Regions from separate parts of the Nocardia sp. XZ_19_369 genome, predicted to be linked through region 1. Evidence: riboswitches for the same ligand, from Rfam matches in the RefSeq annotation. Region 1 holds a riboswitch; the other holds the start of a gene.
The links. A riboswitch is a leader RNA that binds a small molecule or an ion and turns the genes downstream of it on or off. The one in region 1 is predicted to bind glycine.

Region 1 (14,504 bases):
GGGCGACGCATGCGCCACCGGCGCTGATTCCGACCCTGGGTGGCAAGTGGTACGTCGACGACGCCGTCTTCGCGGCCGAACAGGAGCAGCTCTTCGAACGAATGTGGTTCTGCGCCAGCAGAACCGGCGATGTCGCACAGCCCGGGCAGTTCAGGCGGGTGCAGGTCGGCCGCGAGAGCGTCCTGATCGTGCGCGGTCGCGACGAGAAGTTGCGCGCGTTCCTGAACATCTGCCGCCATCGCGGCGCGATGCTGTGCACCGAGGACGCCGGACAGGTGCGCCGCAACCTGCAGTGCCCGTACCACGCGTGGACCTACGGACTCGACGGCACCTTGGTCGCCGCGCCGAACATGGGTGCGCTGAAGGACGCCACCGGCGCGGACATCGATCGGGTGGCCTACGGCCTCGTCCCGGTCGCGTTGCGCGAATGGCTCGGCTACGCCTGGGTCTGCCTGGCCGACGAGCCCCCGTCGTTCGAGCACGACGTGATGGGCGCGGTCACCGAACGCCTCGGCGACCCGGCGGCGATCGACGCCTACGAGATCGACACCCTGGAAGTGGGCCGCCGGGTGGTCTACGACGTCGCGGCGAACTGGAAGCTCATCGTGGAGAACTTCATGGAGTGCTACCACTGCGCGACCATCCACCCCGAACTCACCGAGGTGCTGCCCGAATTCGCCCAGGGCCTGGCCGCACAGGTGTTCGTCGGCCACGGCGCCGAATTCGGACCCGATATCGCCGGATTCACCGTCGACGGTTCCCCGGGTTTCGACCGGCTACCGGGGGTTACTCCCGAACAGGACCGGCGCTACTTCGCGATAACCATCAGGCCGACAGTTTTCGTCAATCTGGTCCCGGATCACATCATTTTTCACCGGATGTTCCCCGTGTCGGCCGACCGCACTATCGTCGAGTGTGATTGGTTGTATACCAAAGATGTGGTCGCCTCGGGACGAGATGTGTCCCGTTCTGTCGAATTGTTCCACCGGGTCAACGAGCAAGACTTCGCGGCATGTGCGCGAACACAACCGACCATGTCCTCCCGCGCCTACGGTAAGGGCGGGGTGCTCGTGCCCGCAGAGCACCACATCGCGGAGTTCCACGAATGGTTGTCCTGTCGGATCGGTGACGTGAGGTGAATGTGATGAATGGCGACCCTGATCTACTCATCGGCGGTCGATGGACGCACGCCGCGGACGGCGGGCTGCGGCAGATCACCGACCCGGCCAACGGCGCGGTCGTGGCCACGGTGGACGAGGCGACACCGCAGGACGCGCGCGACGCCGTCGCCGCCGCCCGGGCCGCGTTCGATGAGGGGAGCTGGGCCGCCACGCCGGTCATCGATCGGGTGGCGCTGCTGCTGCGGATCGCCGACCTGCTGGCCCGCGACAAGGAGCGGCTGGCGCGGCTGGAGACGGCGGACACCGGGAAGACGCTGGTGGAGAGCCGGATCGACATCGATGACGTGATCTCGGTGTTCCGCTATTACGCGGGCTTGGTCGGGGTGCAGTCGGACCGGCTGGTCGACGTGGGCGATCCGGCGGTGATCAGCCGGGTGGTGCGCGAGCCGATCGGGGTGTGCGTGCTGATCGCGCCGTGGAACTACCCGCTGCTGCAGATGTCCTGGAAGGTCGCTCCCGCGCTGGCGGCGGGCTGCACGATGGTGCTCAAGCCGAGCGAGGTCACCCCGCTGAGCACGATCGAGTTCGCCCGACTCGCCGAGGAGGCGGGTGTTCCCGCCGGGGTGTTTAACCTGGTGCAGGGGAGCGGCGCGGTTCTCGGCACGGCGTTGACCGACAACCCGGAGGTCGATTTCATCTCGTTCACCGGCGGGCTCGCCACCGGCCGGACGATCAGCCGGGTGGCCGCCGAGCACGTCACCAAGGTGGCGGTGGAGCTCGGCGGCAAGAACCCGCACATCATCTTCGCGGACGCCGAGTGGAACAGTGCCGTCGACCACGTGCTGACCGGGGTGTTCCTGCACTCCGGGCAGGTCTGCTCGGCGGGCACCCGGTTGATCATCGAGGAGTCCATCGCCGACGACTTCGTCGCGGAACTGGCGACCAGGGCCGAGCGGATCCGGGTCGGGCCCGGCCTCGATCCGGCCAGCGAGACCGGCCCGCTGGTCTCCGAGGAACACCGCGCGAAGGTGGAAGCCTATGTCGCACTAGGTATTTCGGAAGGCGCGAAGCTGGTGACCGGCGGCGCCAGGCCCGACGACCCCGCGCTGCGCGACGGCAGCTTCTACCTGCCGACCATCTTCGACCGCTGCGACCGGTCGATGCGGCTGGTGCAGGAGGAGACCTTCGGTCCGATCCTGACGGTCGAGCGCTTCAGCACCGAGGCCGAGGCGATCCGGCTCGGCAACGACACCGAATACGGTCTCGCAGCGGGGGTTCGGACCTCGGATGCGGCCCGGGGCGAGCGGGTGGTGCGCGCGCTGCGCCACGGCACGGTGTGGCTCAACGACTTCGGCTATTACACCGCCGGCGCGGAATGGGGCGGATTCAAGAGATCCGGCAACGGCCGCGAACTGGGCCCGACCGGATTGGCCGAATACCAAGAAATCAAACACATTTGGCACAACACGGCACCGAAGCCTGCGGAGTGGTTCAAGGGCGTCTGATCGTAGTTTCATTGTCGGCCGGACAGCCCGTACCGGCCATTACCGCGAAAGAGTAACGATGGTAGTCACAGAGCGCGGGGTGCCCGACGGTACCGGCATGGCGGATTTCGGCTACAAGGAATCCCTCGACCGCAGCATCGGGAAATTCGCCAGCTTCGCGGCCGGGGTCAGCTATATCTCCATCCTCACTGGCACATTCCAGCTGTTCTATTTCGGATTCGGCAGCGCCGGACCCGCGTATCTGTGGTCGTGGCCGCTTGTTTTCGTCGGACAGCTCGCCGTCGCGCTGTGCTTCATGGAACTCGCGGCGCGCTATCCGGTCGCCGGGTCGGTCTACAACTGGTCGAAGTCGTTGGGCAGCAGAATAGTCGGGTGGTCGTCGGGCTGGCTGATGCTGACCGCCTCGATCGTGACGCTGGCCGCTGTCGTGCTCGCGCTGCAGCTGAACTTGCCGCGACTGTGGAGCGGCTTCCAGATCATCGGCGACGGGACCGGCGAGTACGACTACGCGACCAACGCGGTGCTGCTCGGCACCATCATGATCCTGTTCACCACCACGATCAACGCACTCGGCGTGCGGCTGATGTCCCGGATCAACAGCGCGGGCGTATTCATCGAACTCATCGCGGCGGTGCTGATCGTGATCATCTTGGCGGCCAACACGACTCGTGGTCCGCAGGTGTTCTTCTCGACCCACGGTTACGGCGCGGGGGAGTCCGGCGGCTATCTCGGCGCATTCCTGGTGGCCTCGCTCGCCTCCGGCTACGTGATGTACGGCTTCGACACCGCGAGTTCGCTGGGTGAGGAGACGGTCGAGCCGCGGCGCACCGCGCCGAAGGCCATCCTGCGCGCCGTGCTGGCCTCGTTCGTGATCGGCGGGGGCATTCTGGCCTTCGCCGTGATGGCGGCGCCCGATCTCGACGATCCGCAGATCGGCAGCTCCAGCGGCGGGCTGCAATACATCGTCGAACAGGTGATGTGGGGTCCGCTCGGCACGATCTTCCTGTGCTGCATCGTGATCGCGGTGACGGTGTGCTCGCTCGCCGTGCACACCGCCGCCATCCGGTTGACCTTCGCGATGGCCAGGGACAACGCGCTGCCGTTCGGCGAGAAGCTCGCGCGGGTGCATCCCAAGACGCAGACGCCGGTGATTCCGGCCATCCTGATCGGCGTCCTCGCCGCGCTCATCCTGGTGGTCAATGTCGGCCAGCCCAAGATCTTCACCGTGCTGACATCGATCGCGATCATCATGATCTACCTGGCCTACCTGATGGTGACCGGGCCGATGCTGAAGAAGCGGCTGCAAGGGCAGTGGCCGCCGAAGGAACTGGCCGAAGGCGGCTACTTCACGATGGGACGGTGGGGCATGCTCGTCAATATCGTCGCGGTGGTGTGGGGCATCGGCATGGCGCTCAACCTGGCCTGGCCGCGCCCCGGGGTGTACGGCAGTCCCTGGTACAACACCTGGGGTGCGTTCGTCTATATCGGGCTGATCCTCGGTTCCGGCCTGCTGTGGTACGCGGTGAAGGGGCGCAATCGAATCGGCACGTTGGCCTCGCACGCCGCGGAGGTGCGGGCCGATGGCTGACACGGTGTTCGACTACGTGATCGCGGGCGGCGGGACCGCCGGGTGTGTGCTCGCCGCCCGGCTCAGCGAGGATCCGGACGTGTCGGTGTGCCTGCTGGAGGCGGGTCCCTCCGATGTCGACGATCGCGCGATTCTCGAACTCACCCGCTGGATGCACCTGCTGGACTCCGGCTACGACTGGGACTACCTGATCGAACCGCAGGAACGCGGCAACAGCTATCTGCGCCATGCCCGCGCGAAAGTGCTAGGCGGATGCTCCTCGCACAACTCCTGTATCGCCTTCTGGCCGCCCGCGGAGAATCTGGACGAGTGGGCCGCCCTCGGCGCGAAGGGGTGGAGCGCGGCCGAGGTGCTGCCCTACGTCACGCGGCTGGAGAACAACGACGCGCCCGGCGAGCAGCACGGGCGCACCGGACCTGTTCGGCTGCGCGATGTTCCGCCCGTCGACCCGTGCGGCCTGGCGGTGCTCGAAGCGGCAGCGGCGGTGGGTTTGCCGACGGTGCAATTCAACCGGGGTGCCACCGTGCGCAACGGGGCGGGCTGGTTCCAGATCAACGCGGCCGAGGACGGCACGCGCATGTCGACATCGCACGCATACCTGCATCCGGTGCTGAACTCGCGCCCGAATCTGGTGGTGCGCACGGACTGCCGGGTCAGCGAGATCCTTTTCGACGAGGCCCGCGGCGCGACCGGCGTGCGCTACCAGCGCCCCGACCTCACCGGCTACGACACCGTCTCGACCCGGCGCGAGGTCGTCGTCACCGCGGGTGCCATCGATACGCCGAAGTTGTTGATGCTGTCCGGGATCGGGCCCGCCGATCATCTGCGGGAGATCGGCATCCCGGTGCTGGTCGACGCGCCCGGGGTCGGCGCGAATCTGGACGACCATGTGGAAGGGCTGGTGTTCTGGGATGCCGCCAAGCCGATGGTTGAGACTTCGACGCAGTGGTGGGAGATCGGGCTCTTCGCGACCACCGACGAGGCGTTGCGCCTGCCGGACGTGATGATGCACTACGGCAGCGTGCCGTTCGATATGAACACCCTGCGCCACGGTTACCCGACCACCGACAACGGTTTCTGCCTGACCCCCAACGTGACCCAGGGACGCTCACGCGGCACCGTCCGGCTACGCACCCGTGACTTCCGGGATCGGCCGAAAGTCGACCCGCGATACTTCACCGATCCGGACGGTCACGACGAAAAGGTCATGCTCGCCGGTATCCGGCTGGCCCGCAAGATCGCCGAGCAGTCGCCGCTGCGCGAGTGGGTCGCCGCCGAGCTCGCACCCGGACCGGACGCGACCACCGACGACGAACTGCTGAGCTATATCCACGCCACCCACAACACCGTCTACCACCCGGCCGCCACCGCGCGGATCGGTGCGCCCGAGGATCCGCTGGCGGTGCTCGATCCGGAGCTGCGGGTGAAGGGGGTGTCGCGGCTGCGGGTGGTCGACGCGTCCGCGATGCCGAAACTGCCCGCGGTGAACCCGAACATCACGGTGATGGCCATGGCGGAGAAGTGCGCGGACCTGATCAGGGGATCAGCCTAGAATGACGGCGTCATGGCGAAACAGGATGGTGAGGACACAGGTAGGGCCGCTGCGGTGCAGTCGGTCGACCGCGCGCTGCTGGTGATGGAGATCATCGCCAAGCTGGGGCAGGCCGGCGTCACGGAGATCGCCGCCGAACTGGGTGTGCACAAATCTACCGTCTCCCGGTTGGTCGCCGTGCTGGAATCACGCGGTTACGTCGAGCAGCTCTCCGACCGCGGCAAGTACCGCCTGGGTTTCTCCATCGTCCGGCTGGCCGGATCCACCAGTGCCCAGGTCGATCTCGTCGGGCAGAGCCAGGGCGCGTGCAACGCGCTGGCGGCCGAAACCGGCGAGACCACGAATATCGCTGTGCTGGACGGTAATCGGATCATCAATATCGTCGAAGCGGCGGGTACCGGCTCGATCGCGCTGCGGTCCTGGGTCGGGCAGAGCTGCCCGGCACACGCCACATCGAGCGGCAAGGTGCTGCTGTCCGGACTCGCACCGGCGGCGCTGCGCAAGCAGGTGGGTCCGAAGCTGGAGGGCTACACCGTCAACACGCTGACCAAGGTCGCCGATCTGGCCGCCCAGCTCGTGGCGGTGCGCGAGAACGGGTGGGCAAGCGTGCGTGAGGAATTGGAGATCGGGCTGAACGCCGTCGCCGCCCCCGTCTTCGACAGCAACGGCGCGATCGTCGCGGCACTGAGCGTTTCGGGGCCGTCGTATCGGCTGGGTCCGGACCGCTTCGCGCCGATGGCGGAACTGGCGATCGCGAGCGCCGCGGACATCAGCCGGCGGCTCGGCTACTTCGGCTGACGGGCCGGGCTGGTGCGGCCGGGGTTCGCCATTGACAACGCGCGCGGCCGCCGACAATACTGAGTGCCGTATTGCGCAGTTGTTGCGCTATATGCAACAACTGAATATTCGCCGCACACGCAGCGGGAGATCTTCATCCAGTCGATGGAGAGCCGAAGGAGCAACACCTCCCGGGAAACTCTCAGGCCCAGTACCGCTGCGCATCAGGCAACTCTGAAAAGTAGTGCATCGAGGCACTCGCCGACGGGGCAAACGCGTAACGCGTGAATCTCTCAGGCCCTAGGACAGAGCGGGAGGAGCCACACTTACGCGCGCGCACGCGTCGACGAAAGGCTCCCCATGGCAGATCCCGCCGCCGATCTCCGCACCCCACTCGATGTCTCCCTGCGCGAATTCGACCCGGTGGTCGCCGCCATGGTCGATCGGGAGACCGACCGCCAGCAGCGCGGGCTGGAAATGATCGCCTCGGAGAACTACGCGCCGCTCGCGGTGATGCAGGCCCAGGGCACCGTGCTGACCAACAAGTACGCCGAGGGCTATCCGGGACGCCGCTACTACGGCGGCTGCGAGCACATCGACGAGATCGAGTCGCTGGCCCTGTCGCGGCTGCGCGCGCTGTTCGGCGCCGAATACGCGAACGTGCAACCACATTCGGGTGCGCAGGCGAACGCCGCGGTGATGCACGCGCTGCTGCGGCCCGGTGACAGCATTCTCGGCTTGGCGCTGGATCACGGTGGTCACCTCACGCACGGCATGAAGATCAACTTCTCCGGGCGGCTGTACGACGTTGCGGCATACCATGTTCGGGCCGAGGACCAGCTGGTCGACATGGCCGAGGTGGCGCGCCTGGCCGAAGAACATCAGCCGAAGCTGATCATCGCGGGCTGGTCGGCTTATCCGCGGCAGCTGGACTTCGCCGAATTCCGGCGGATCGCCGACCAGGTCGGCGCCTACCTGATGGTCGACATGGCGCACTTCGCCGGTCTCGTCGCGGCCGGGTTGCACCCCTCGCCGGTACCGCACGCACACGTCGTCACCTCGACCACGCACAAGACGCTGGGCGGGCCGCGCGGCGGATTCATCCTCGCCACACCGGAATTGGGCAAGAAGCTGGATTCGGCGGTGTTCCCCGGCCAGCAGGGCGGACCGCTCGAGCACGTGATCGCGGCCAAGGCGGTGGCCTTCAAGATGGCGGCCGAGCCTGCGTTCCGCGAACGGCAGGAGCGGACCCTCGCGGGTGCCCGTTTGCTGGCCGAGCGGCTGCTGGCCGAGGATTGCCGGGCCGCCGGTATCGGGGTGGTCAGCGGCGGTACCGACGTGCACTTGGTGCTCGTCGATCTGCGCGATGCGCCGTTGGACGGTAAGCAGGGCGAGGATCTGTTGCAGCGACTGGGAATCACGGTGAACCGCAACGCAATTCCGTTCGATCCGCGACCGCCGATGGTCAGCTCGGGCCTGCGGATCGGTACCCCGGCGCTGGCCGCGCGCGGCTTCGATATCGCGGCGTTCACCGAGGTCGCCGACATCATCGCGACGGCGCTGTGTACCGGCGAGGCCTCGGCGGCGCTCACCAAGCGGGTGGACGCCTTGGCGCAGCAGTTCCCGCTGTACGTCGGAATGCGGAATCCGGCGTGACCATCAGCGTTTTCGACCTGTTCCGGGTCGGTGTCGGTCCGTCGAGCTCGCACACGGTCGGGCCGATGCGCGCCGCGGCCGCGTTCGTTGAGCGATTGAAAGACCTCAGCGTGCTGCACGAGACGGCCGCGCTGCGGGTGGAGCTGTACGGGTCGCTCGGGGCGACCGGGCGTGGTCACGGCAGTGTCGAGGCGATCGTCGCCGGACTGTCGGGTGCGCAACCCGAGACCGTCGACCCGGACGCCATGCGCGCCACCGTGGCCACGGCACGCGCCGCCGGCCGGTTGTATCTGGGCGGTGTGCACTCGATCGCGTTCGCCGTGGACGAGGATGTCGAGTTGCTCGGGCTGACGCGGTTGGCCTTCCACACCAACGGCATGCTGTTCGCCGCGCGTGACGCGGCGGGGCGGGTCCTGCTCGAGCGCCGGTATTACTCCGTCGGTGGCGGTTTCGTCCTCGACGAGGACGAGATCGACGGGCGTACGGTCGAGGCGCCGGTCACCGTCGCCTATCCGTTCCGCTCGGCGGACGAGCTGCTCGCGATCACCGAGGCCACCGGGCTGTCGATCAGTGCGGTGGTGCTGGCCAACGAAATGTCTTCGCGCAGTGCGGATCAGGTGCGCTCAGAGCTGCTCGGCATCTGGGATGTCATGCAACGCTGTGTGGCGCGCGGGATGTCGACGGGCGGGGTGCTGCCGGGCACGCTGCGGGTGCGGCGGCGTGCGGCGAATCTGTTCGAGCGGCTCGGCGCCGAAGCGGAGGACAACGACCCGCTGCGTGCGATGGAGTGGGTGACGCTGTACGCGATGGCGGTCAACGAGGAGAACGCCGCGGGTGGCCGGGTCGTCACCGCGCCGACCAACGGCGCCGCGGGCATCATTCCCGCTGTGCTGCACTACATTCAGCGTTTCGTCACCGGCGCCGACGAGGACAGCGTGGTCGAATTCCTGCTCACCGCAGGCGCGATCGGTCAGTTGATGAAGGAGAACGCGTCGATATCCGGTGCCGAGGTCGGCTGCCAGGGTGAGGTCGGTTCGGCCTGCGCGATGGCCGCCGCCGGACTGGCCGCCGTCCTGGGCGGCACGCCGCGGCAGATCGAGAACGCCGCGGAAATCGGCATGGAACACAACCTCGGCCTCACCTGTGACCCCATCGGCGGACTGGTGCAGATCCCGTGCATCGAGCGCAACGGGATCGGGGCGGTCAAGGCAATCACCGCGGCTCGCATGGCGATCCGCGGTGACGGGATGCATCATGTCTCGCTGGACCAGGTCATCCAGACCATGCGGGCGACCGGGGCGGACATGCTCGACAAGTACAAAGAGACCTCGCGCGGCGGTTTGGCGGTAGCGGTGGTGGAGTGCTGAGGCTCTAGGGCCTGTCGCAAAGTCCCATCCGGCGCCTCCGGGGGCTGGATCGCCGCCTGGCCGCGTTGTCGTCGTCGCCGATACAAACCCGGTATCGGCAACTCCTCCGCCTTGCCAGGCGACGATCCAGCCCCCGGATGCATCCGGCCGGACTTTGCGACAGGCCCTAGCGGGCCGGGAACCGGATGACTCGATCGTCGCCGGCCCGGACGGTGCCGCGGCCGTCGGTGTTGGAGGTGGTGAGCCACAGCGCGCCGTCCGGTGCCACCACCGGGGTGCGCAGCCGGCCGTACTTGCTGCGCAGCTGCGCTACCGGGCGGTCCAGCGTGCCGTCGGCGCGCTGGGGGATGGTCCACAGTCGCTGGCCGCGCAGTGCGGCGACGTACAACGTGTTCGCGGTGATCGCGAGGCCGGAGGGGGAGGCTTCACTGGTCGACCAGGTGACGAGCGGGTTGGTGTAGCGGCCGTTCTGGGTGTCGCCCTTGCCTTCCACCACGGGCCAGCCGTAGTTGCGCTTCGCCTCGATCAGATTGACCTCGTCGTAGGTGTCCTGCCCGAACTCGGTGGCGTAGAGCCGCCCGGTGGCGTCCCACGCCAGACCCTGCACGTTGCGGTGGCCGAGGGAGTAGACCGGTGAATTCGGCGTGGGGTTGCCCGGTGCCGGTTTGCCGTCGGGATCCAGTCGGAGAATTTTGCCGTTGGGGCTGGCCGGGTCCTGCGACCTATTGCGTTGTCCGGCGTCGCCGGTTCCGACATAGAGCATGCCGTCGGGGCCGAACGCGATGCGGCCGCCATTGTGAATGTTGGCCTTCGCGATTCCGGTGAAGATCGCTTGCGGTTGCCCGTCCAGGCGGAAGCGCACGATCCGGTTATCACCACTGGCCGTGAAATAGGCGTAGACGTAACCGTTTTCGGCATACTTCGGCGAGACGGCGAGGCCGAGGAGTCCGCCTTCGCCGCGCGCGACCACGCCGGGCACCCGGTACACCTGGGTGGGTGTGGTGCCGGGTGCGACGCGCTTGATCACGCCGGTATCGCGCTCGGCTACCAGGGCGGCGCCGTCCGGGAGGAAGGTCAGACCCCACGGCGCGTCGATGTCCCGACCCACCTCTTGCGGGGCATTGAGGTCCGGGGTGCCTGCCGCGGTGACCGGTCCCGCGAGGGAACTGGGCAGCGCGACGAAAAAACTTGCCATTACAGCGATCACAGCGGTGCCGGCATAATGTGCCGCACTTCGAAGTGTTGAAGTCATAGCTAAGTAGAGCCACATCCCGGCGGTCATCTCGACTGGAGAACGACTGGGGAAGATAACGGGTGTACGGCGTCTTAGGCTCATGAAGTCCGAGCCTTTCTCGAGCGACAATCGGAGGCATTCGCATGCACGCAAGCGGCCAGAACAGCATTCTCGAGGTAGTCAAGAAGGCTTGGCATCGACCCGATTTCGCCTTCTTCGATACCGCTCTCGAAATCACCGCCTACGCGGGCCGTAGCTGATATCAATCCATCCGGTTACGGCAGGCCGAATGCCAGCAGGACATTGCCCGGCATGCCGGTGGTGATCTGGCGTCCGTAACCGGAGTTGGTGAACACCATGCCGTTCGCGACGACGGCGCCGTGACCGTTGATGCCGCCGCCGAGGCCCGGCACGCCGTTCACCGTCTTGAACGGTTTCGCGGTGTTGTATTGCCAAAGGATCGCGCCGGTGTCGGCTGAAAAGACACGCATCTTGCCGTCCATGCTGCCCTCGTAGACCAGGCCGGGGGTGGTGGTGACGGCGTTCGGCATGGCGAGCTGGCACAGCGGGGACATCGGTACCGGCGGCACATTGATCAGGCAGCCCTCGGTGGGATTCGGGGTAGCCCAGATCATTTCGCCGGTGGCCGGGTTCAGTGCGTACAGCGTGCCGGGTTGCGCCTGATAGGTGGCGACGTACAAACGGTTGCCGTCATAGCTTGCGCCCCATTGGATGCCTTGCAGCGACTCCGAGCCAGGGGCGGGCAGAATCGGTTTCGGCGTGGACAGCCGGGTCTGCCAGATGATCTCACCGGTGGTGGCGTCGAGCAGGTGGTAGACGCCGCTCTTCTGGCCGGCGCCGACAACCAGGCGGTCGTTGATCTCGAAGAGGTTCGGGTGCGAACCGAAGTCGAAGTCGTGGCCGGGGTCCGGGCAGTTCCCGCCGGGCGGCGGTATTACGCAGCGGCCGTTCCAAGGTGGATCTCCCGGCGTCATCCGTCGAACCCACCGGGACGTCCCCGTGTCGAGGTCCAGCGCGCCGATCGCTTCCGCCCCTTCGGGATAGCCGCTGTAGGGGTTGCCCGAGGTGTAGTAGAGCGTGCGCGATTGCACGTCGAGAGTCTGCGAGGACCAGACCGGTGCACCGCTGGGGGCGAAGTTCGGTTTGCCGCCGGTCGGCTGTGGTTGCGGGATCGTGTAGTACTGCCACTGCACGTCGCCGGTCGCGGCGTCGAGCGAGACGACACTGCCGCGGAAGGTGCAGCAGGGGTAGTGGTCGCTGGTGGCCTGGCCCAGCTCCTGGCTGGACACGCCGACATAGATGTGACCGTCGAACACCAAGGGCGAGCCGGTGATGATGGCGAACGGGTGGGGGTCCAACTGGCGGACCCAGCGCTGCTGACCGGTCGCCGCGTCGAGGGCCCACATCCTGGCGGAATTGTCGCCGAAGTAGACCAGGCCGTCCGCGACCGCGGGCCCATTGCGCAGACCGAAGGTCGGAAGATTGCCGCCGAGCGGCGTTTCGGCTTGGAACGACCATCGGGTCGCACCGGTATCGGCGTCCAACGCGTAGAAGGTGCCGTTGCGGCCGCCGACGTAGACGGTGCCGTCCACGACCGCGGGCTGACTGGACGCGGCAATGGTTTCGGGGAAGGCGAACGCCCACTTCAGCTGCAGCGAGCCGACGGTGGCCGGGGTAATGGCGGTTTCGTGGGGATTGTGCCGAGACCCCTGGAGGTCGTATTGCCACATCGACCAGTCACCCTCGGCGACGGTGGACTGTCCGAAGCTGGTGCCGGTCATCAGCAGGACGGCCGCGATCGCCAGGATGGGTAGGCGCAGAGACGAACCGCGTCGGCGGGGCGTTGCGTTTGTTTTCTTGTGCATGGGGGTGGCTCCTAGCCCGGACTCAGGAGTTTGCTAAGCCATACGAATTACAGGAGCGTCAAGCATGTTACCCACGCCGCTATGACGTTTCGGGCGACCGGCGTGCGCGTTCGGCTATCGGTTCGGTTACGGCATCGAAAGCAATCATGCAGCGACTGCGGAAACCTCACTACCCCTTATGGGGTGCATTTCCCCAGTTGCCGTGGGGCCGTTTTGCTTGCGCTCAGGCGTGTTACGCTCGCGGACCAGAGCGTTCGGCTCGCTGTATTCACGCATCCTTTGACAAACGGAGGCATTCGTATGCAGGCCATCGTCGACAACCGCGCTACCGAAAAGGTCGAGACGGGCAAGAAGGTGTGGCGCCGTCCCGATTTCGCTTTCTTCGATACCGCATTGGAAATTACCGCCTACGCCGGCCGTGACTGACGCGGCGCTGACGCGAAGGGCAAAGGTGCACCGGGATGTCCACGGCCTGTGACACGGAGACTCGCTGGAGCGAGGCCGAGTTCCGGCAGTCGTTGCACGCGCTCGAGGCGCTGTATTGGGACCGGCATCCGTTTCATGAACGGTTGCACCACGGGCGGCTGGACAAGGACGACCTGCGGTTGTGGGTGGCGAATCGCTGGTACTACCAGCGCTGCCTGCCGCAGAAGGATGCCGCGATCATCGCCAACTGTCCGCTGCCGGAGGTGCGGCGGGAGTGGTTGCCGCGGATCGTCTATCACGACGGGGCCGACGGCTCGCCGGGCGGCGCGGAGAAGTGGCTGCACCTGGCGGAGGCGGTGGGTCTAGAGCGTGCCGAGGTGGTCTCGGAGCGTCTCGTCTTGCCCGGGGTGCGGTTCGCGGTGGACGCCTATCTCGACTTCGCTCGACGCCGGCCGTGGTTGGAGGCGGTGGCGTCGGGGCTCACCGAGCTGTTCTCGCCCGGGTTGCTGAGCTACCGGCTGAGTCGGATGCGGCAGCACTATCCGTGGATCGCGGAGGAGGGATTCGCGTACTTCACCGCGCGCATCGACATGGTGGAGGCGGAGGGGCGTTCGCTGCTAGATCTGGTGGTCCGGCATGCCGAAACCCGTGCGCAGCAGCAGGCTTGCGTCGATGCGCTCGCCTTCAAATGCGATGTGCTGAGCGCCGTGCTCGATGCACTCGACTATCACACGGGGGCCGGTGATGGCCGGGCTGTCCGATAGCACGCTGCCGCGGCTGCGGCCGGGTGTCCGGCTCACCAGTGATTCGGTGCGCGGTGAGCTGGCGTTGCTGCCCGAAGGGGTGGTGGTCCTCAACGACACCGCTGCTGCGGTGCTTGCGCTCTGCGATGGTGCGCACAGTATTGATCGCATTGTGCAGCTGCTCGGCGCGGAGTACGACGGTGTCCGCGCCGAGGACATTGCCGAGCTGTTGCAGCGGCTTGCGCAGCGACGAGTGGTGGCCCTGGATGACTGAAACGTCGGTCGAGGCGCCGCTCGGCATGCTGGTCGAGCTGACTCATCGTTGCCCGCTACATTGCCCGTACTGCTCGAATCCTGTCGAACTCGTTTCGCGCGCTGGGGAATTGACCTTTGCGCAGTGGTGCGATGTGCTCACCCAGGCTCGTGCGCTCGGAGTGGTGCAGATGCATTTCTCCGGTGGTGAGCCGCTGTCTCGGCGGGATCTGCCCGACTTGGTCGCGCACGCACGGGGACTCGGGGCCTACGTCAACCTGGTCACCAGCGGTGTCGGACTGACCGCCGAGCGGGCGCGGCAGCTCGCGGAACGCGGGGTCGACCACGTTCAGCTCTCGATGCAGGACGCGGATCCGCAGTCCGCCGATCGCATCGC
Region 2 (14,504 bases), 560 kb from region 1:
AAGTTCACGAAATCGCCTGCGAAGCTGGCCTCTTCCTCGGTCCAGATGGTGCGCATCGCGTCCAAGTGCTCACGCAGTACCGTCCTGCGCTTGCCCGGCGGCACCCCGTGATGGGCGAGTTCGTCGGTGTTCCAACCGAATCCGACGCCGAGGCTGACCCGGCCGCCGGACAGGTGGTCCAGCGAGGCGATGGTCTTGGCCAGCGTGATCGGGTGATGCTCGGCGGGTAGCGCCACCGCCGTGGACAGGCCGATCCGGCTCGTCACGGCGGCCGCGGTAGCCAGCGCCACCCAGGGATCGAGGGTGCGTAGATACCGGTCGTCCGGCAGGCTCGCATCGCCCGTTTGCGGATGCGCCGCGGCCCGCACCACGGGGATGTGCGTGTGCTCCGGCACGTAGAACGTGTCGAAACCGGAATCCTCGGCGGCCGCCGCCGCTGCCGAGGGCGTAATGCCTCGATCGCTGGTGAACAACACAATCCCGTACCGCACCGCACACGCTCCCATCGGCTGAACTAGAACAAGTTCTACCATCTTTCTCGATCGGCACCAAGGGTTTGCGCGAGCAGGCACAGCGCGAGCGCCATGGCGATGGCCGCCGCCGTGCCGCCGATGATGTCGGTCGGCAGGTGGTAATCGAGTCCGACCATGCCGACGGCCACCGCGAGCAGTGTCGCCACCGCCACCGTGAGCGCGATCAGCCGAGCCCGGATCGAATCGATCAGCACGATGAACGTTGTCGCGATCGCGACCAGATGCACGGTGTGCCCGCTGGGATAGGCGAGGTAGTCGTGTAAGTGCCGATCCCAGAGCGGTTTCCAGAGCCAGGTATTGAGACCGAGCGCGAGTTCGGGCACCACCACCATGGTCGCGGCCCGCCGCCATCGGCCGCGGTAGCCGAACCAGGCGGCGGCGAGCAGCAGCAGTGGCACGAGGATGTAGGCGTTGCTGGGCACCACCAAGGCCTGGTAGATGCCCGGCCGGGTGTCGAGCGCCGAGTGGATCGGGGCGGCGAGATCGCGATCGAGCGACGTCGGACCGCCGTCCGACGGGAAGGTCGCGGGCAGGACGGCGGCGACGGTGCCGCCCAGTGCGATGCCGCCGAGCCGGAGCGCGCCCCCGGTGCTGACGTCTTGCCGTAGTCCGAACACCGGTCGACCATAACTACTGACAGGTCCTTGCTACCCGACCGAGGGTTGGGGGAGAAGTCGATGGTCGTTCGACCGAACTCGGTGGGCCGTCGAAACCGCCGCAGCCCCAGGTCAACTCGGAGATCTGTGGAAAACCTCGCGACGCTGCGAGGTCTTGGTATCGTCGTATTCGATCAGTGAACATTCCGGTTCGCCGATCGAAATCTCGGCTCGGTCGGCCTGGATGCACTGTGGCTCGGGCGTATTTCGCGCGGTCGTCCGGTCCGTGGCAGGTGACTGAGAGGTACCCATGGTGGGCGATGAGGTCCGGCCTACGCTGGCAGGCACATATCGGCTTCCGACCATCATCGGGCGGGCCGCTGAGCTCGCCGAGGTCGGTCGACTGCTCGTTGATCCCCGGGTCCGGCTGCTCACCCTCACCGGTACCGCCGGTGTGGGCAAATCCCGGCTGGCCCGAGAGGCGCTCTCGGACAGCGCGTTCCATGGCTGCCTCGATGCGATGGTCGATCTCGGCGAGTGTGCCGACCGGGCGAGCACGTGGAACGCGGTGCTGGCGAAGGCGAGTCGTCGCTCGCTGGCCTGCGCACCGCAAGACCTCGACCCGGACGCGGCGCTGGCCGTGCTGGCCTCCAGGATCGGCACCTGCCGGGCAATCCTGTTGCTGGACAACTGCGATCGGGTGGTCGAGCAGATCTCCACCGATGTGGCGCGCCTGCTGGAGCACTGCCCGAACCTGGTGCTCGTGGCGACCAGTCGCGTCCCGTTCAACCTGTACCGCGAATGCGTGCTGTGCGTGCGTCCGCTGCGCACGGGCTGCGACACCGTCGACTACTACCCGGGCTCCGCGCCCGCCGCCCAGCTGTTGCTCGACAGCATCGACAGCCATTACCGGGGCACGGCCGCGGTGGCCGATCGGCTGGTGCTCGACGAGATCGTGCGCGAGCTCGACGGCGTGCCGCTGGCCATCGAACTCGCCGCGGGCTCGATCGCCCGGATCGGCCCGGTGCGCACCCTGCACCGCATCGAGGCGGGCGCGGACCTGCGGTCGCCGTCCTTCGTCGACGTGCCCGCGCGGCATCGGACCCTGCACGGCGCGGTCGAATGGGGCCTGGGCAGTGTCACCCCGGAGGTACTCGACCTGCTGCTGCGCCTGTCGCTGTACCGGTCGGTGATCGACACCGATATCGCTTGCCTGGTGGCAGGTAAGCCGGAGGAGGAAACCACCATCGCGATGGCGGAGTTGGTCCAGCGCAGCTTGCTGGACCATCTGTCCAGCGGGCCGCACGGGCACGGCTACCGGCTCTTCGCCACCGTGCGCGCCTACTGCCGCCACGTGCTCGCCGCTGATCCGTTGCACGCCACCGCGATCCGCGAGGATCATGTGGACCGGCTGTGCCGGCTCGCCGAGCACATCGGACCCCGATTCGACCAGCAGGAGCACCGGGCGGACGCGTTGGCGGCCGCGGGCAAGCAGATCGTGGACTTTCTCGCGGCGGTGCACTATCTGATCGACACCGGGCGTCCGGAACGTGCCGTGCACCTGGCGGCCCAGCTGGAATCAGCCTGGATCCAGTACGGCTATCAGTCCGAGTTGGAGTCGGTCCTGGCCAAAGCGCTGGAGATGAGCGACCGCAGCACGCTGGATCCCGGTGCGACCGCGCCGCTGTGCCTCGAGGTGCTCGGCACCTGGGCCGGCCGATCCGGGCGGTTACGGCGGGCGGTCGGGCTGCTGACGAATTCGGCTGCCGCGTACCGCCGTTTCGGCGAACACGTCGACGCGGCCCGGGTCACCGTGGTGTTGATCGCGGTGCTGATCGGGCTCGGGGAACGGGCGGCCGCCACCGCGCAGGTGGCCGTGGCCTCGCGGTATGCCGACGAACTCGATGGCCCGTGGCCGTCCCGGCTCCGAGGCTCCGCCATGCTGCTGCGTATTCCGGAACCGCCGACGCGCGACACCGAGATCTTGGCCAAGCTGTGCGGCCGGGCCCGAGGTCTGGACAGTACGGTGCGGCTGATCGGACTGAACACGTTGGCGCGCACGCAGATCGGCCCGCTGACCGCGCACCGTGCCCAGTCGCTCTATCGCGAGAATTTAGCCGAAGACGATCTGGAAATGCATGCGCTGCAGGCGATCGTCGCGCTGGAGGGCTGCGCCATGGCCTACGACGCGGCCGGTGTCGAGTACGCCGAACCAGCGGTGACGCTGATGCTCGCGGCCAGGCAGCTGCGGGCCACGCACGGTATACCGCAGCTGGGCGCGGACGATCCGGCGCCCCGTGAAGCGGACCACCGAAACGCCCTGGGCGAGGGCAGGTTCCGGGAGATCATGCGCAAGGCGGGGGAGATGAGCCTCGCGGATGCGGTGGCCTATGCCGGTGCCGGCCCGACGCTACCCGATCCGGACGGATCGCCGCTGGCCGCGCTGACCAACCGGCAGCGCGAGATCGCCAGGCTGGTCGCCACCGGCCTGACCAACCGGATGATCGCCACTCAGCTGGGGATTTCGGAGTGGACCGTCGTCAATCACGTGCGCCAGGTGATGATCAAGCTGGACTGTCCGTCACGGCTGCACGTCGCGCTGGTGGTGGAACGGGATTCGCAGCCCGCGACCGAGCGGGCGGGGCGCGGCGAACCTGCGCACGACGAGCTGCCGCGAATCACGGTGGCGCGCAAGACATAGCCCCGAGCCGGACTACGGCCCGTAGGTCAGCACCACGCTGATCACGAACCACAGCACCCACGCGAAGGCGATCACCATGCCCACCGCCAGCGTGATCCGCATGAAAGCCCGGCCGAAATCCATGTCGCGAGTCTCGCGCGGGTACAGCTTCCACGGGCTGTACCACGGCGCCGCAACCGCGTACACCGGCTTCTGGGCCTCCCGCTCGGCCTGCGCCAGCTCCTCCGCATAGGCCTCGGCCTGCGCCTGATTCGGCCCGCCGTGCCACAGCGTGATGTCGATCGGGCCGAGGAAGCCCTCGTTCAACAGCTCCTGGGGGGCGGGCAGGTAGGGCAGGATGCCGAGGCCGCGGAAGGCGATAGCGACATCGTTGGCCGTCCACAGGTGCTTCTCCTGCTCGGCGAGCGAGTCGAAGTAGTGCCGCAGCCTGCCGGGATCGTCGCCGAGGATCACGTCGAAGCTCGGGTCGCTCCAGGCCTGCTTGATCGTCAGCTCGGCCCCGCGCAGCGGGACCACCAGCGCGAGACCGTGCACCGCGCGCTGACCGAGGCCGCGGTCGGCCAGCCAGCTCTGCAACGCGAAGGTGTGCTCGCGCGACTTCTCCAGCGGCGTGCGCCGGTCCCGGCCCTCCGTGGCGGCGGGGTCGCCGTTGATCGTCCACTGACCGTTGAGCGGGATCTCCAGCACGCCGTCCTGCCGGGCCACCAGCGCCTCGGCCTCGATCACCACGCAGCTGGTCGGCGTCCACACCACCGCGTCGAACTGGTGCAGCCGATCCCGGTGGAACAGACTGCAGTTGATGGTGGCGACACCGTGCGGACTGTCCGGGTCCTTCCAGGTGCGCAGCCAATCGATCAGCGCCCGCTCGGCATTGGTGCCCGCCGCGTTCTGCACTCGCACCAGCATTGACGACCGCCCTTCACGTCGACACTCGACAGTGCACAGGATACGAGGTGCGCGGGCGAGTTCGCCGCCCTCATGGCAACAGTCGGCGTGTTGGTGCCGCGCTCACTGCGGCAGTTCGGCCGCGAACTTGCCCGCCTTGACCGCCTCGACCAGTGCGGCATGGTCGGATTCGGTGCGGTCGGCGTAGCGGACCGCGAAATTCGCGACCGCGTTCTCGAACCGCTCGTCGTCGCCGAGGTAGCCCGCCAGCAGTCGCGGATCGAGTGAGCGCGCATGCGCGCGGGCCAGCAGCGCGCCGGCCAGCCTGCCGTAGTCGTCGAGGTCCGACGCGGACAGCCCGGCCGGGTCGATGCTGCCTTTGAGATTGCGGAATTGGCGGACGATGAACGGGATTTCGGTGCCGTCGCCGGTCGGGTCGACACTGGTCCAGCCGAGCAGGATATCGGTCTCCGACTGAACCAGCCTGGCGCCCTGCACGATTCGCTTGCCCTCGTGTTTCGGCCGGGGCGCGGGCAGGAACGGGGCGAGCGAGGACGGATTGGCCTGCTTGAGCTGCAGCACCAGGTCTTCGCCCTCGTTGCCGTGCAGCAGCGCGACATAGGTGTGCAGGCCGACGCTGCCGGTGCCGATGATGCGGAAGGCGATGTCGGACACCGCGAATCGAGCGAGCAGGTTGCGCCGGGACTCGCGCAGCGTGTCGGCGTAGCGCTCCAGGCCGTCGGTGACCGCGGCCGCGAGCCGATCATCGACCGCGGTGAGAACCGGTGGGTCGCTGATGAATCGGTGCTTCGTGATGCCGGTCCGGTGATCGTCGAGGCGTTCGGTCCACTTGGCCACCACCTTCGCGCTGGTGTTCTTGCGCGCCTTCTTCGCGGCCTTCTTGAAGTCGTCGATCAGGTCGTGCGCGGCGGCTTGATCCAGCACCGATTCGTCGGGCAGCGCGCTCCACGATTCCAGGAACGGCTGCTCGGCCAGCTGGGCCACCACGAGGCGGTAGGCGCGGGCAGCGTCATGAGCGGCCGTGCGGCAGTCGTCTTCGCCCGCACCGCTTTCCCGGCCCGCCAGCACCAGGCTGGCCGCGAGGCGCTCCAGATCCCACTCCCACGGCCCGGCGATGGTCTCGTCGAAATCATTGATGTCCATGATGATTTCGCCGCGTGGCGTGCCGTACAGGCCGAAGTTCGCGGCGTGCGCGTCGCCGCACAGCTGAGCGGTGAGCCCGGTGTCGGGTCCGTCCGCGAGATCGGCGGCCATCAGCCCGGCCGCGCCGCGGTAGAAGGTGAACGGGGACGCCATCATCCGGCCGATCCGCAGCGGCACCAGGTGGGTGAGCCTGCCCGCATTGCTCGCGGCGATGAACTCCAGCACATCGGGCCGCCGAGCGCCCTCGGCGGCCCGATCCCTGGCGTCGACGGGCACGCGCTCGCGCACGGCCTCGCCGCGAGCACGCACCTCCGCCGCGGGAACGTAGGAGCGTAGATCGATACGACTGTCTGACACGCTGCTGACGCTAGCGGTTGCCGGAGCCTGCGCGGGTGTCGGTTTCACCACGTTCGGACGGCTATAACCCCAGCTGTCGGCTGCGGCACCACCGGTCTCAGGTGGCGGGCACCGTCCGATCCACCGGAGTGATCGGCAGCCGCAACGCGCCGGGGGCGGACTCGGGCACCACGGGCTGCTTCGGCGGCACCGGGGCGATCCGCTGGTATGCCGCGCCGAGTTCCGGACGCGGGTCGGCCTCGTTCTTGTTGGGCCAGAACGCCATCGCCCGCTCCGCCTGCGCCGTGATGGTGAGCGACGGGTTGACACCAAGGTTGGCGGTCACCGCGGAGCCGTCCGCGACATGCAGGCCGGGGTGGCCGTACACCCGCTGATACGGGTCGACGACACCGGTTTCCGGGGTGTCGCCGATGACGCAGCCGCCGATGTAGTGCGCGGTCGCCGGGATGTTGAACACGTCCATCACCAGCCCGTGCGTGTCACCGTGCACCTTCTCACCGAACCGGCGGCCGATGTCGTGCGCCATCGGGATCCAGGTCGGGTTGGGCTCGCCGGTGCCCTGTTTCGTCTTGAGCAGCCCGCGCCTGCGGAACGAGGTCAGCGAGTTGTCCAGCGACTGCATGACCAGCAGGATCACCGACTTCTCCGAGGCGCGCCTGGCATTGAGGCTGCGCAGGAACACCAGCGGATGCACCAGGATGGCAAGGAGGAAGCGCAGGAACCGGAACGCGCCGCCGTCCACGATCGGCACCGACATCGGGAACAGTGCGTTCTGGCCCTTGCCGTAGTGGCACACCTCGATGTGGGTGTCCTCGGCCGGATGGATCGACGAGGTGATCGCGATGCCCTCGGCGAAGTCGCGACGCGAGCGGCTCACCACATTGAGGATCGCCTCGGAGTTGCTACGGGTCAGCTCGCCAAGGCGCGGCGAGAGATGCGGCAGCACTGCCTCGTCGCGCATCTTGTGCAGCAGCTTCTGCGTGCCGAGCGCGGCGCCGGCGAAGACCACCTGCTCGGCGGTGAAGGTCTTGCGCTCCTTGCGCACCCAGCGGTCCGAGCGCTCGGTCTGCACGGCGTAGCCGCCCTCGGGCAGCGGCCTCACCTCGGTGGCGGTGGTCAGCGGATGCACCTCGGCGCCCGCCTGTTCGGCCAGGTAGAGGTAGTTCGTGGTGGTGGTGTTCTTGGCGTTGTGCGGGCAGCCGGTGAAACACTGCGCGCAGTGCACGCAGCCGCGCCTGCGGGGGCCGACGCCACCGAAATAGGGGTCGTCCACTTCGGCGCCCGGGTCGCTCTCGTTGAAGAACACGCCCACATTGGTCGGATGGAAGGTCTCGGGGACGCCGAGGTCCTCGGCGATCTCGCGGATCACCTCGTCGGCCGGGGTCAGCCGCGGGTTCGGCGCCACGCCGAGCATTCGCTGGGCCTGGTCGTAATACGGCGCGAGTTCGGCCCGCCAGTCGGTGATGTGGGCCCACTGCTTGTCGGTGTAGAAGTTCGACAGCGGCTCGTACAGGGTATTGCCGTAGATGAGGGAGCCGCCGCCGACGCCAGCGCCGGAGAACACCGCGCACTTGCCGAGCACGCTGATCCGCTGCGGTCCGGTCAGGCCCAGTCGCGGCGCCCAAATCGATTTGCGCACATTCCAATTCGACTTGGGGATGTCCTCGGCGGGCCAGCGTCTGCCCGCCTCGAGCACGCCGACCCGATACCCCTTCTCGGTCAGCCGGAGCGCGCTCACGCTGCCGCCGAATCCGGAGCCGATCACCACCACGTCGTAGTCGAATGCGGGCATGACTTCCTCTCGTTCACCGGCCCATCGGGCCGGTCACTCACCGTACCGGCAGATGAGACGATTTCATACTCATTCTGTCACCGCGCGGGCTGTGGTGGAAACCATCGTTACCCGGCGATATCGCGGAAACCGGCGTGCCCGGATGGCGTCGAACGGGTCCGGTGCGGTAAGCACGGGGCGTGACAACCGAATCGGGCACCACGGAACCGGGGGAGCGCGCCGACACCGACGGCGCGGCAGGCGGTGTGTTCGACGACCGCATCCTCACCGTCCCGAATGTCCTGAGTGTCGTGCGGCTGCTGGGTGTTCCGCTGTTCCTGTGGCTGCTGCTGGTCGAACACGCCGACGGCTGGGCGTTCGTCCTGCTGATCGCCAGCGGGGTGACCGACTTCCTGGACGGCAAGCTGGCCAGACTGCTCGATCAGTCCTCGCGCCTGGGTGCTCTGCTCGATCCGTTCGTGGACCGGTTGTACCTGGTGACGACCTTGGCGGCGTTCGTGATCCGTGGGTTGATCCCCTGGTGGGTGGCGGTCATCCTGGTCGGCCGCGATCTGGTGCTCACCCTGACGCTCTCGGTCTACAAACGCCGCGATCTGCCCCCGCCCGATGTCATCTATCTCGGCAAGGCGGCCACCTTCGCGTTGATGTCGGCCTTGCCCTGGTTGCTGGCCGGGGAGATGGATTGGGCGCTGGACGGTTTCGGACGCGCCTTCGGTGGGGCATTACTGGTCTGGGGCACGGCTGTGTATGTATGGACCGGCTTGCTCTACACCGGTAAGGCGATCGCCGTCGCCCGCGCGATACCGGCTGTGCCACACCGCTCGACCTGACCGACGGCGTCGAGTCGAACATTGTCTCGACCCTCGCATAGAGTTGCGCCCACACGATCACAACGGAAAGGACGGACGGCCTGTGACCCAGACCCCCGAAGATCTGCGCTACACCGAGGAGCACGAGTGGGTGCAGCGGATCAGCCCGACCCGGGTTCGGGTAGGCATCACCGACTACGCACAGTCTCAACTCGGTGACGTTGTGTTCGTGCAGCTGCCCGAAACCGACAAGGACGTCGTCGTCGGGGACAGCATCGCCGAGGTCGAGTCGACCAAGAGCGTGTCCGACATCTACGCCCCGATCGCCGCGAAAGTTGTTGCGGTGAACGAGGATCTGGTGCAGCAGCCGGAAACGCTGAACACCGATCCGTACGGCGACGGATGGTTGTTCGAACTCGAGATCGCGGACGCCGCGGGCCTCGACACCACCCTCGGTGAACTGCTGGATGCGGCAGGTTATCAAGGAGTTATCGGGGGCTGAATCAGCCTTCCCGGTTCTACCTGCACGGGCACGCCCTGGCAGGGTACGGTCAATGCCAACAGATGCGCCGACAGTCATTGTCGGGAATCTAGGGACTCGACGGCAGGTCGTGGTGCCACAGGTATCACCTGCTTGCATGGATAATCAGGTTCGAGGAGGAGAGAAACGGTGAGCGAGAACAAAGACCCGGGTTACGGGGAGACCGCGGCCGAGACGACGTCGGTCTTCCGCGCGGATTTCCTGAACGAGGTCGACGCGTCGCGCTCCGGAGAGCCGACCGGTGAACAGCCGGTCCAAGGGGTCGAGGGTCTGCCCGTTGGTGCGGCCCTCCTGGTCGTCAAGCGCGGCCCGAACGCGGGCTCGCGGTTCCTGCTGGATCAGCCGACGACGTCGGCGGGCCGCCACCCCGACAGTGACATCTTTCTCGACGACGTCACCGTCAGCCGTCGGCATGCCGAGTTCCGCCAGGACGACGATTCGTTCCAGGTTGTCGATGTGGGCAGCCTGAACGGCACCTATGTGAATCGGGAGCCGGTGGACTCCTCGGAACTCCAGAACGGCGACGAGGTACAGATCGGCAAGTTCCGTCTCGTGTTCCTCACCGGACCGCGGGCCCAGGTGAACGAGCCGTCTGCGGGTGCAGGCAGCCTATGAGCACGCGACGCTGGGTTCTTTCGAGACGTGAAGGGCTCGGGGTCATGAAGGAACTCGGTGTCGTGACGGATTCGGCGCAGTGACGGGCGCGGCGCAGTGGGCCCGCGGAGGCATGTCGATCGGCTCCGTGCTCGACCTGCTGCGCCCGGATTTTCCGGACGTCACCATCTCCAAAATTCGCTTCCTCGAAGCGGAAGGCCTGATCCGGCCGGAGCGCACGCCCTCGGGCTACCGCAGATTCTCCGTCGCCGATTGTGAACGGCTTCGGTTCGTGCTGACCGCGCAACGCGATCAGTACCTGCCGCTGAAGGTGATCAAGGAACAACTCGAAGCGATCGACAGCGGTGCGGCGACGCTCGGGGTGCGCGAAGCCCGCGCCCGGGCGCACTCCGGCCGTGCGGGTGCGTCGGAGTCGGCAGCGTCCGACTCCGAGCACCCGGCCGCTCCCGGCGGAAATCGGAACGGTGCCGCGGCGCCGAGGAGGCTCGGCGTGGTGCCCAGCGAGATTTCCCCCGATGATCTGCGTTTCGATCACGAAATACGGCTCACCCGCGCCGATCTGCTCGCGCAGGCCGACATCGACGAGACCTTCCTCAACGATCTGGTTCGCGCGAATCTCATCACGCCCGGCCCGGCCGGATTCTTCGACGGCGACGACGTGACGCTCGCGAGGACCGCCAAGGCGATGGCCGAATTCGGTTTGGAGGCACGGCATTTGCGTGCGTTCAAGCTGGCCGCCGATCGGGAGGCCGCGCTGGTCGCACAGATCGCCGCCCCCATCGCGAAGAGCCGGGACGCCGGTGCCCGCGCCCGCGCCGAAGAAACAGTGCGCGAACTCGCGGCGCTGTCGCTGACGTTGCACACCTGTCTGGTGAAGTCGTCGGTGCGGACGTCGCTGGGCGGCTGAACATCCCGTTCGACCGCCGACGCGCGATCCGTGCCATGTTTCGGTCATCCAACACGCCGATTTCGGCTGTGCACACCGATCACTGCACCCGCGCGGGTTCGCCTAGACTCGTTGGTACGGCGAGCTGGGCGGTGGTCGTGCCGGGCGGCCGGCGAGTATTGGGAGGCAGTGCGATGAGTGAGCGTAGCGAACGAATCATGTCACAGCGTGTGTCGCGCGTGCCGGGGCGAAATTTCGTGAGCGAGGTGCTGGCATGAGTGAAATGCGTGTAATCGGCATTCGTGTCGAGCAGCCACAGAACCAACCCGTGCTGCTGCTTCGTGAGGTATCGGGGGATCGGTACCTACCGATTTGGATCGGGCAGGCCGAGGCGACCGCGATCGTGCTGGAGCAGGAGGGGGTGACCCCGATCCGCCCGCTGACCCACGATCTGATCAAGATCCTGATCACCGAGCTCGGGCATACCCTCAAAGAGGTGCGCATCGTCGACCTGCAGGAAGGCACCTTCTACGCGGACCTGGTGTTCGAGAACGATCTGCACATCTCGGCCAGGCCGTCGGATTCGGTAGCGATCGCCTTGCGGGTCGGTTGCCCGATCTACGCCGAGGAGCCGGTGCTCGAGGAAGCCGGGCTGGTCATGCCGGACGAGCGCGAGGATGAGGTGGAGAAGTTCAAGGAATTTCTCGAATCCGTCTCACCGGACGACTTCAAGGCCACCGACAGCTGACCGGCCCATCCGCCGCCCCGGTGCCGCCACGCCGACGACGCGCGGAGCTGAACCAGAGGTCGAGACTTCAACCGCGCGTCGCGTTTGGCTCGATGATGGTGCTCCCTGGACAATCAAGGGGAGTAATCTCGATAGTTGGGCCACGTCCGTTTTGGCCAGGTCGTCAGTACAAGCAGTGGTCGAAACGGAGCCGGGTCATCGATGAGGCTAGCCGTCGGCGAAGCAAGGGAGTGGTCAGTGGCAGAGCAATCGCAGGATGTGGTACAGCCAGGCCTGTTCCCGGACGACTCGGTTCCCGACGATCTGGTCGGCTACCGGGTACCCAGTGCATGCCAGGTGGCCGGGATCACCTACCGGCAGCTCGACTACTGGGCGCGCACCGGATTGGTGGTGCCCTCCATCCGCAGCGCCGCAGGCTCGGGGAGCCAGCGGCTGTACTCGTTCAAGGACATCCTCGTCCTCAAGATCGTGAAGCGGCTGCTCGACGCGGGCATCTCGCTACAGAACATTCGCATCGCGGTCGACCACCTACGCAGCAGGGGAGTGCAGGACCTCGCGGGCATCACCCTGTTCTCCGACGGTACCTCGGTGTACGAGTGCACCTCGGCCGAGGAGGTAGTTGATTTACTGCAGGGCGGGCAAGGCGTCTTCGGCATCGCCATCAGCGGAGCCATGCACGAACTCACCGGCGCCATCGCCAACTTCCCCGCGGAACGCGCGTCCGCGGTGACGGAGCGGCCGGAGGACGAGCTGTCCTATCGCCGCAAGGCGCGGATGGGCCGCAAGACCGGTTAAGAGTAGCCAACCGAAACAACACCCCGTCTCCCCGACATGTCGAGGGTAGCGGGGTGTTGTGCTGTGTGGCACTTGATTTCTGGTGCAGCGGGCGGGGACCCGGCCACGGCTTATGGAGTTCCAAAGAACATGTCGTTAAGTAGATATGCGCATCTAACTATGTTTCTGCTGGAACGGTCCTGACCTGCACGTGACGAGCGCGACACCGCCGGGACGGGACCAGTGACACGTTCCGGCGTGTCATCGGCTTAAACTGGTGGCGCGCCAACGCCGTGCGGGAGAGTCCTGGGTTCGTCAGAGTCCGGGCGCCGAAGGAGCAGCACCTCCCCGTCAATCTCTCAGGCAACAGGGACCGTGCGGGCTTGGGCGCCTCTGGAAAGCGGTGGCTTCGGGCTGCCCGCCGATGGGGAAAGGGGCTCGGCCTTCGAGTAGGCCGCAGCGTCCGAATCTCTCAGGCAACAAAACAGAGGGGGAGGGCTGGTACCCGTCGACCGCCGTCGACCCGCCCGACCCCATGGGAGCTGCCGTGACTCGCTCATTCGCCGATCGCCACATCGGACCCGACCGGGGCGAACTCGCCCGGATCCTGGACGTCGTCGGCGTCGGCTCGCTCGACGAGCTCGCCACGAAGGCCTTGCCGGCCACCATCCTGGACGGCTCCGGACTTTCCGGATTGCCGCCCGCGGCAACCGAACACGAGGTGCTCACCGAACTCGCCGGGCTCGCCCACTCGAACACCGTGGCCACCTCGATGATCGGTCTCGGCTACTACGACACGCTGACCCCGCCGGTGCTCGTTCGCAACCTGCTGGAGAACCCGGCCTGGTACACCGCCTACACGCCGTACCAGCCGGAGATCAGCCAGGGCAGGCTCGAGGCGCTGCTCAACTTCCAGACCATGGTGTCGGAGCTGACCGGCATGGACGTGGCCAACGCGTCCATGCTCGACGAGGCCACCGCGGCCGCCGAGGCAATGACCCTGCTGCACCGGGCCAGCCGGTCCAAGTCGGCGCGCCTGGTCATCGACACCGATCTGTTCCCGCAGACCAAAACCGTGCTGACCACCCGGGCCCAGCCGCTGGGTATCGAGCTCGTTCCGGCTGACCTGGCGGGCGGCGAGCTGCCCGAGGGTGAGTTCTTCGGCGTGCTGGTGCAGGCTCCCGGCGCCTCGGGCCGTGTAGTGGACTGGACGTCGCTGATCAGCGCTGCGCACGAGCGTGGCGCGCTGGTCGCGGTCGGCGCGGACCTGCTGGCGATGACGCTGATCGCCTCGCCCGGCGACCAGGGCGCGGACGTCTGCTTCGGCACCACCCAGCGTTTCGGTGTGCCGCTCGGCTTCGGCGGGCCGCACGCCGGGTATCTGGCAGTGCGCACGGCGTATGCCAGGCAGCTGCCGGGCCGACTGGTCGGCGTCTCGGTGGACGCCGACGGTGACGTGGCCTACCGGCTGGCGCTGCAGACCCGGGAACAGCACATCCGGCGCGAGAAGGCCACCTCCAACATCTGTACCGCGCAGGTGCTGCTGGCCATCGTCGCGGCGATGTACGCGAGCTACCACGGTGCCGACGGGCTGCGCGAGATCGCCCGCCGCGTGCACCGGCACGCGGCCACCATCGCCGCCGGGCTCGACGGTGCGGTCGTGCACGACACCTTCTTCGATACCGTGCTCGCGCACGTGCCCGGTGGTGCGGAAGCCGTTGTCGCGAAGGCGAAGTCGCGCGGGATCAACCTGCGCCTGGTCGACGCCGATCATGTCGGCATCGCCTGCGACGAGGCGACCACCGAGGCGCATGTCGCGGCCGTGCTCGAATCCTTCGGCACCACACTGTCGGCCGAGCAGAGCGAGCCGGCCCCGGTCGCCGCGATCGAGAACCGCACCTCCGATTTCCTCGACCACCCGGCCTTCACCAAGTACCACACCGAAACCGCCATGCTGCGCTACCTGCGGTCGCTGTCGGACAAGGATATCGCCTTGGACCGCAGCATGATTCCGCTCGGCTCCTGCACCATGAAGCTCAACGCGACCGCCGAGATGGAGGCCATCACCTGGCCCGGCTTCGCCCGCGTGCACCCGTACGCGCC

Region 2: linked by a shared signal. The riboswitch ahead of gcvP (aminomethyl-transferring glycine dehydrogenase) and the one ahead of glyA (serine hydroxymethyltransferase) in region 1 are both predicted to bind glycine.

Annotation. Positions count from the first base shown of each region.
Region 1 is NZ_JACVED010000002.1:578,241-592,744, forward strand. Features, by position in the region: gene IBX18_RS08630 (aromatic ring-hydroxylating dioxygenase subunit alpha) at 1-1,139, shown strand, start outside; gene IBX18_RS08635 (aldehyde dehydrogenase family protein) at 1,145-2,626, shown strand; gene IBX18_RS08640 (APC family permease) at 2,685-4,214, shown strand; gene IBX18_RS08645 (GMC family oxidoreductase) at 4,207-5,766, shown strand; gene IBX18_RS08650 (IclR family transcriptional regulator) at 5,779-6,564, shown strand; glycine riboswitch at 6,768-6,862, shown strand; gene glyA (serine hydroxymethyltransferase) at 6,904-8,199, shown strand; gene IBX18_RS08660 (L-serine ammonia-lyase) at 8,196-9,566, shown strand; gene IBX18_RS08665 (sorbosone dehydrogenase family protein) at 9,733-10,761, opposite strand; gene pqqA (pyrroloquinoline quinone precursor peptide PqqA) at 10,944-11,060, shown strand; gene IBX18_RS08675 (PQQ-binding-like beta-propeller repeat protein) at 11,076-12,686, opposite strand; gene IBX18_RS42780 (hypothetical protein) at 12,987-13,112, shown strand; gene pqqC (pyrroloquinoline-quinone synthase PqqC) at 13,148-13,876, shown strand; gene pqqD (pyrroloquinoline quinone biosynthesis peptide chaperone PqqD) at 13,857-14,129, shown strand; gene pqqE (pyrroloquinoline quinone biosynthesis protein PqqE) at 14,122-14,504, shown strand, end outside.
Region 2 is NZ_JACVED010000002.1:1,140,547-1,155,050, reverse strand. Features, by position in the region: gene IBX18_RS11265 (TIGR03619 family F420-dependent LLM class oxidoreductase) at 1-491, opposite strand, end outside; gene IBX18_RS11260 (phosphatase PAP2 family protein) at 527-1,150, opposite strand; gene IBX18_RS11255 (LuxR C-terminal-related transcriptional regulator) at 1,440-3,830, shown strand; gene IBX18_RS11250 (nuclease-related domain-containing protein) at 3,843-4,736, opposite strand; gene IBX18_RS11245 (DUF2252 domain-containing protein) at 4,839-6,236, opposite strand; gene IBX18_RS11240 (GMC oxidoreductase) at 6,334-8,028, opposite strand; gene IBX18_RS11235 (CDP-alcohol phosphatidyltransferase family protein) at 8,274-8,858, shown strand; gene gcvH (glycine cleavage system protein GcvH) at 8,941-9,339, shown strand; gene IBX18_RS11225 (FHA domain-containing protein) at 9,508-9,993, shown strand; gene IBX18_RS11220 (MerR family transcriptional regulator) at 10,106-10,900, shown strand; gene IBX18_RS11215 (bifunctional nuclease family protein) at 11,154-11,627, shown strand; gene IBX18_RS11210 (MerR family transcriptional regulator) at 11,829-12,422, shown strand; glycine riboswitch at 12,688-12,787, shown strand; gene gcvP (aminomethyl-transferring glycine dehydrogenase) at 12,937-14,504, shown strand, end outside.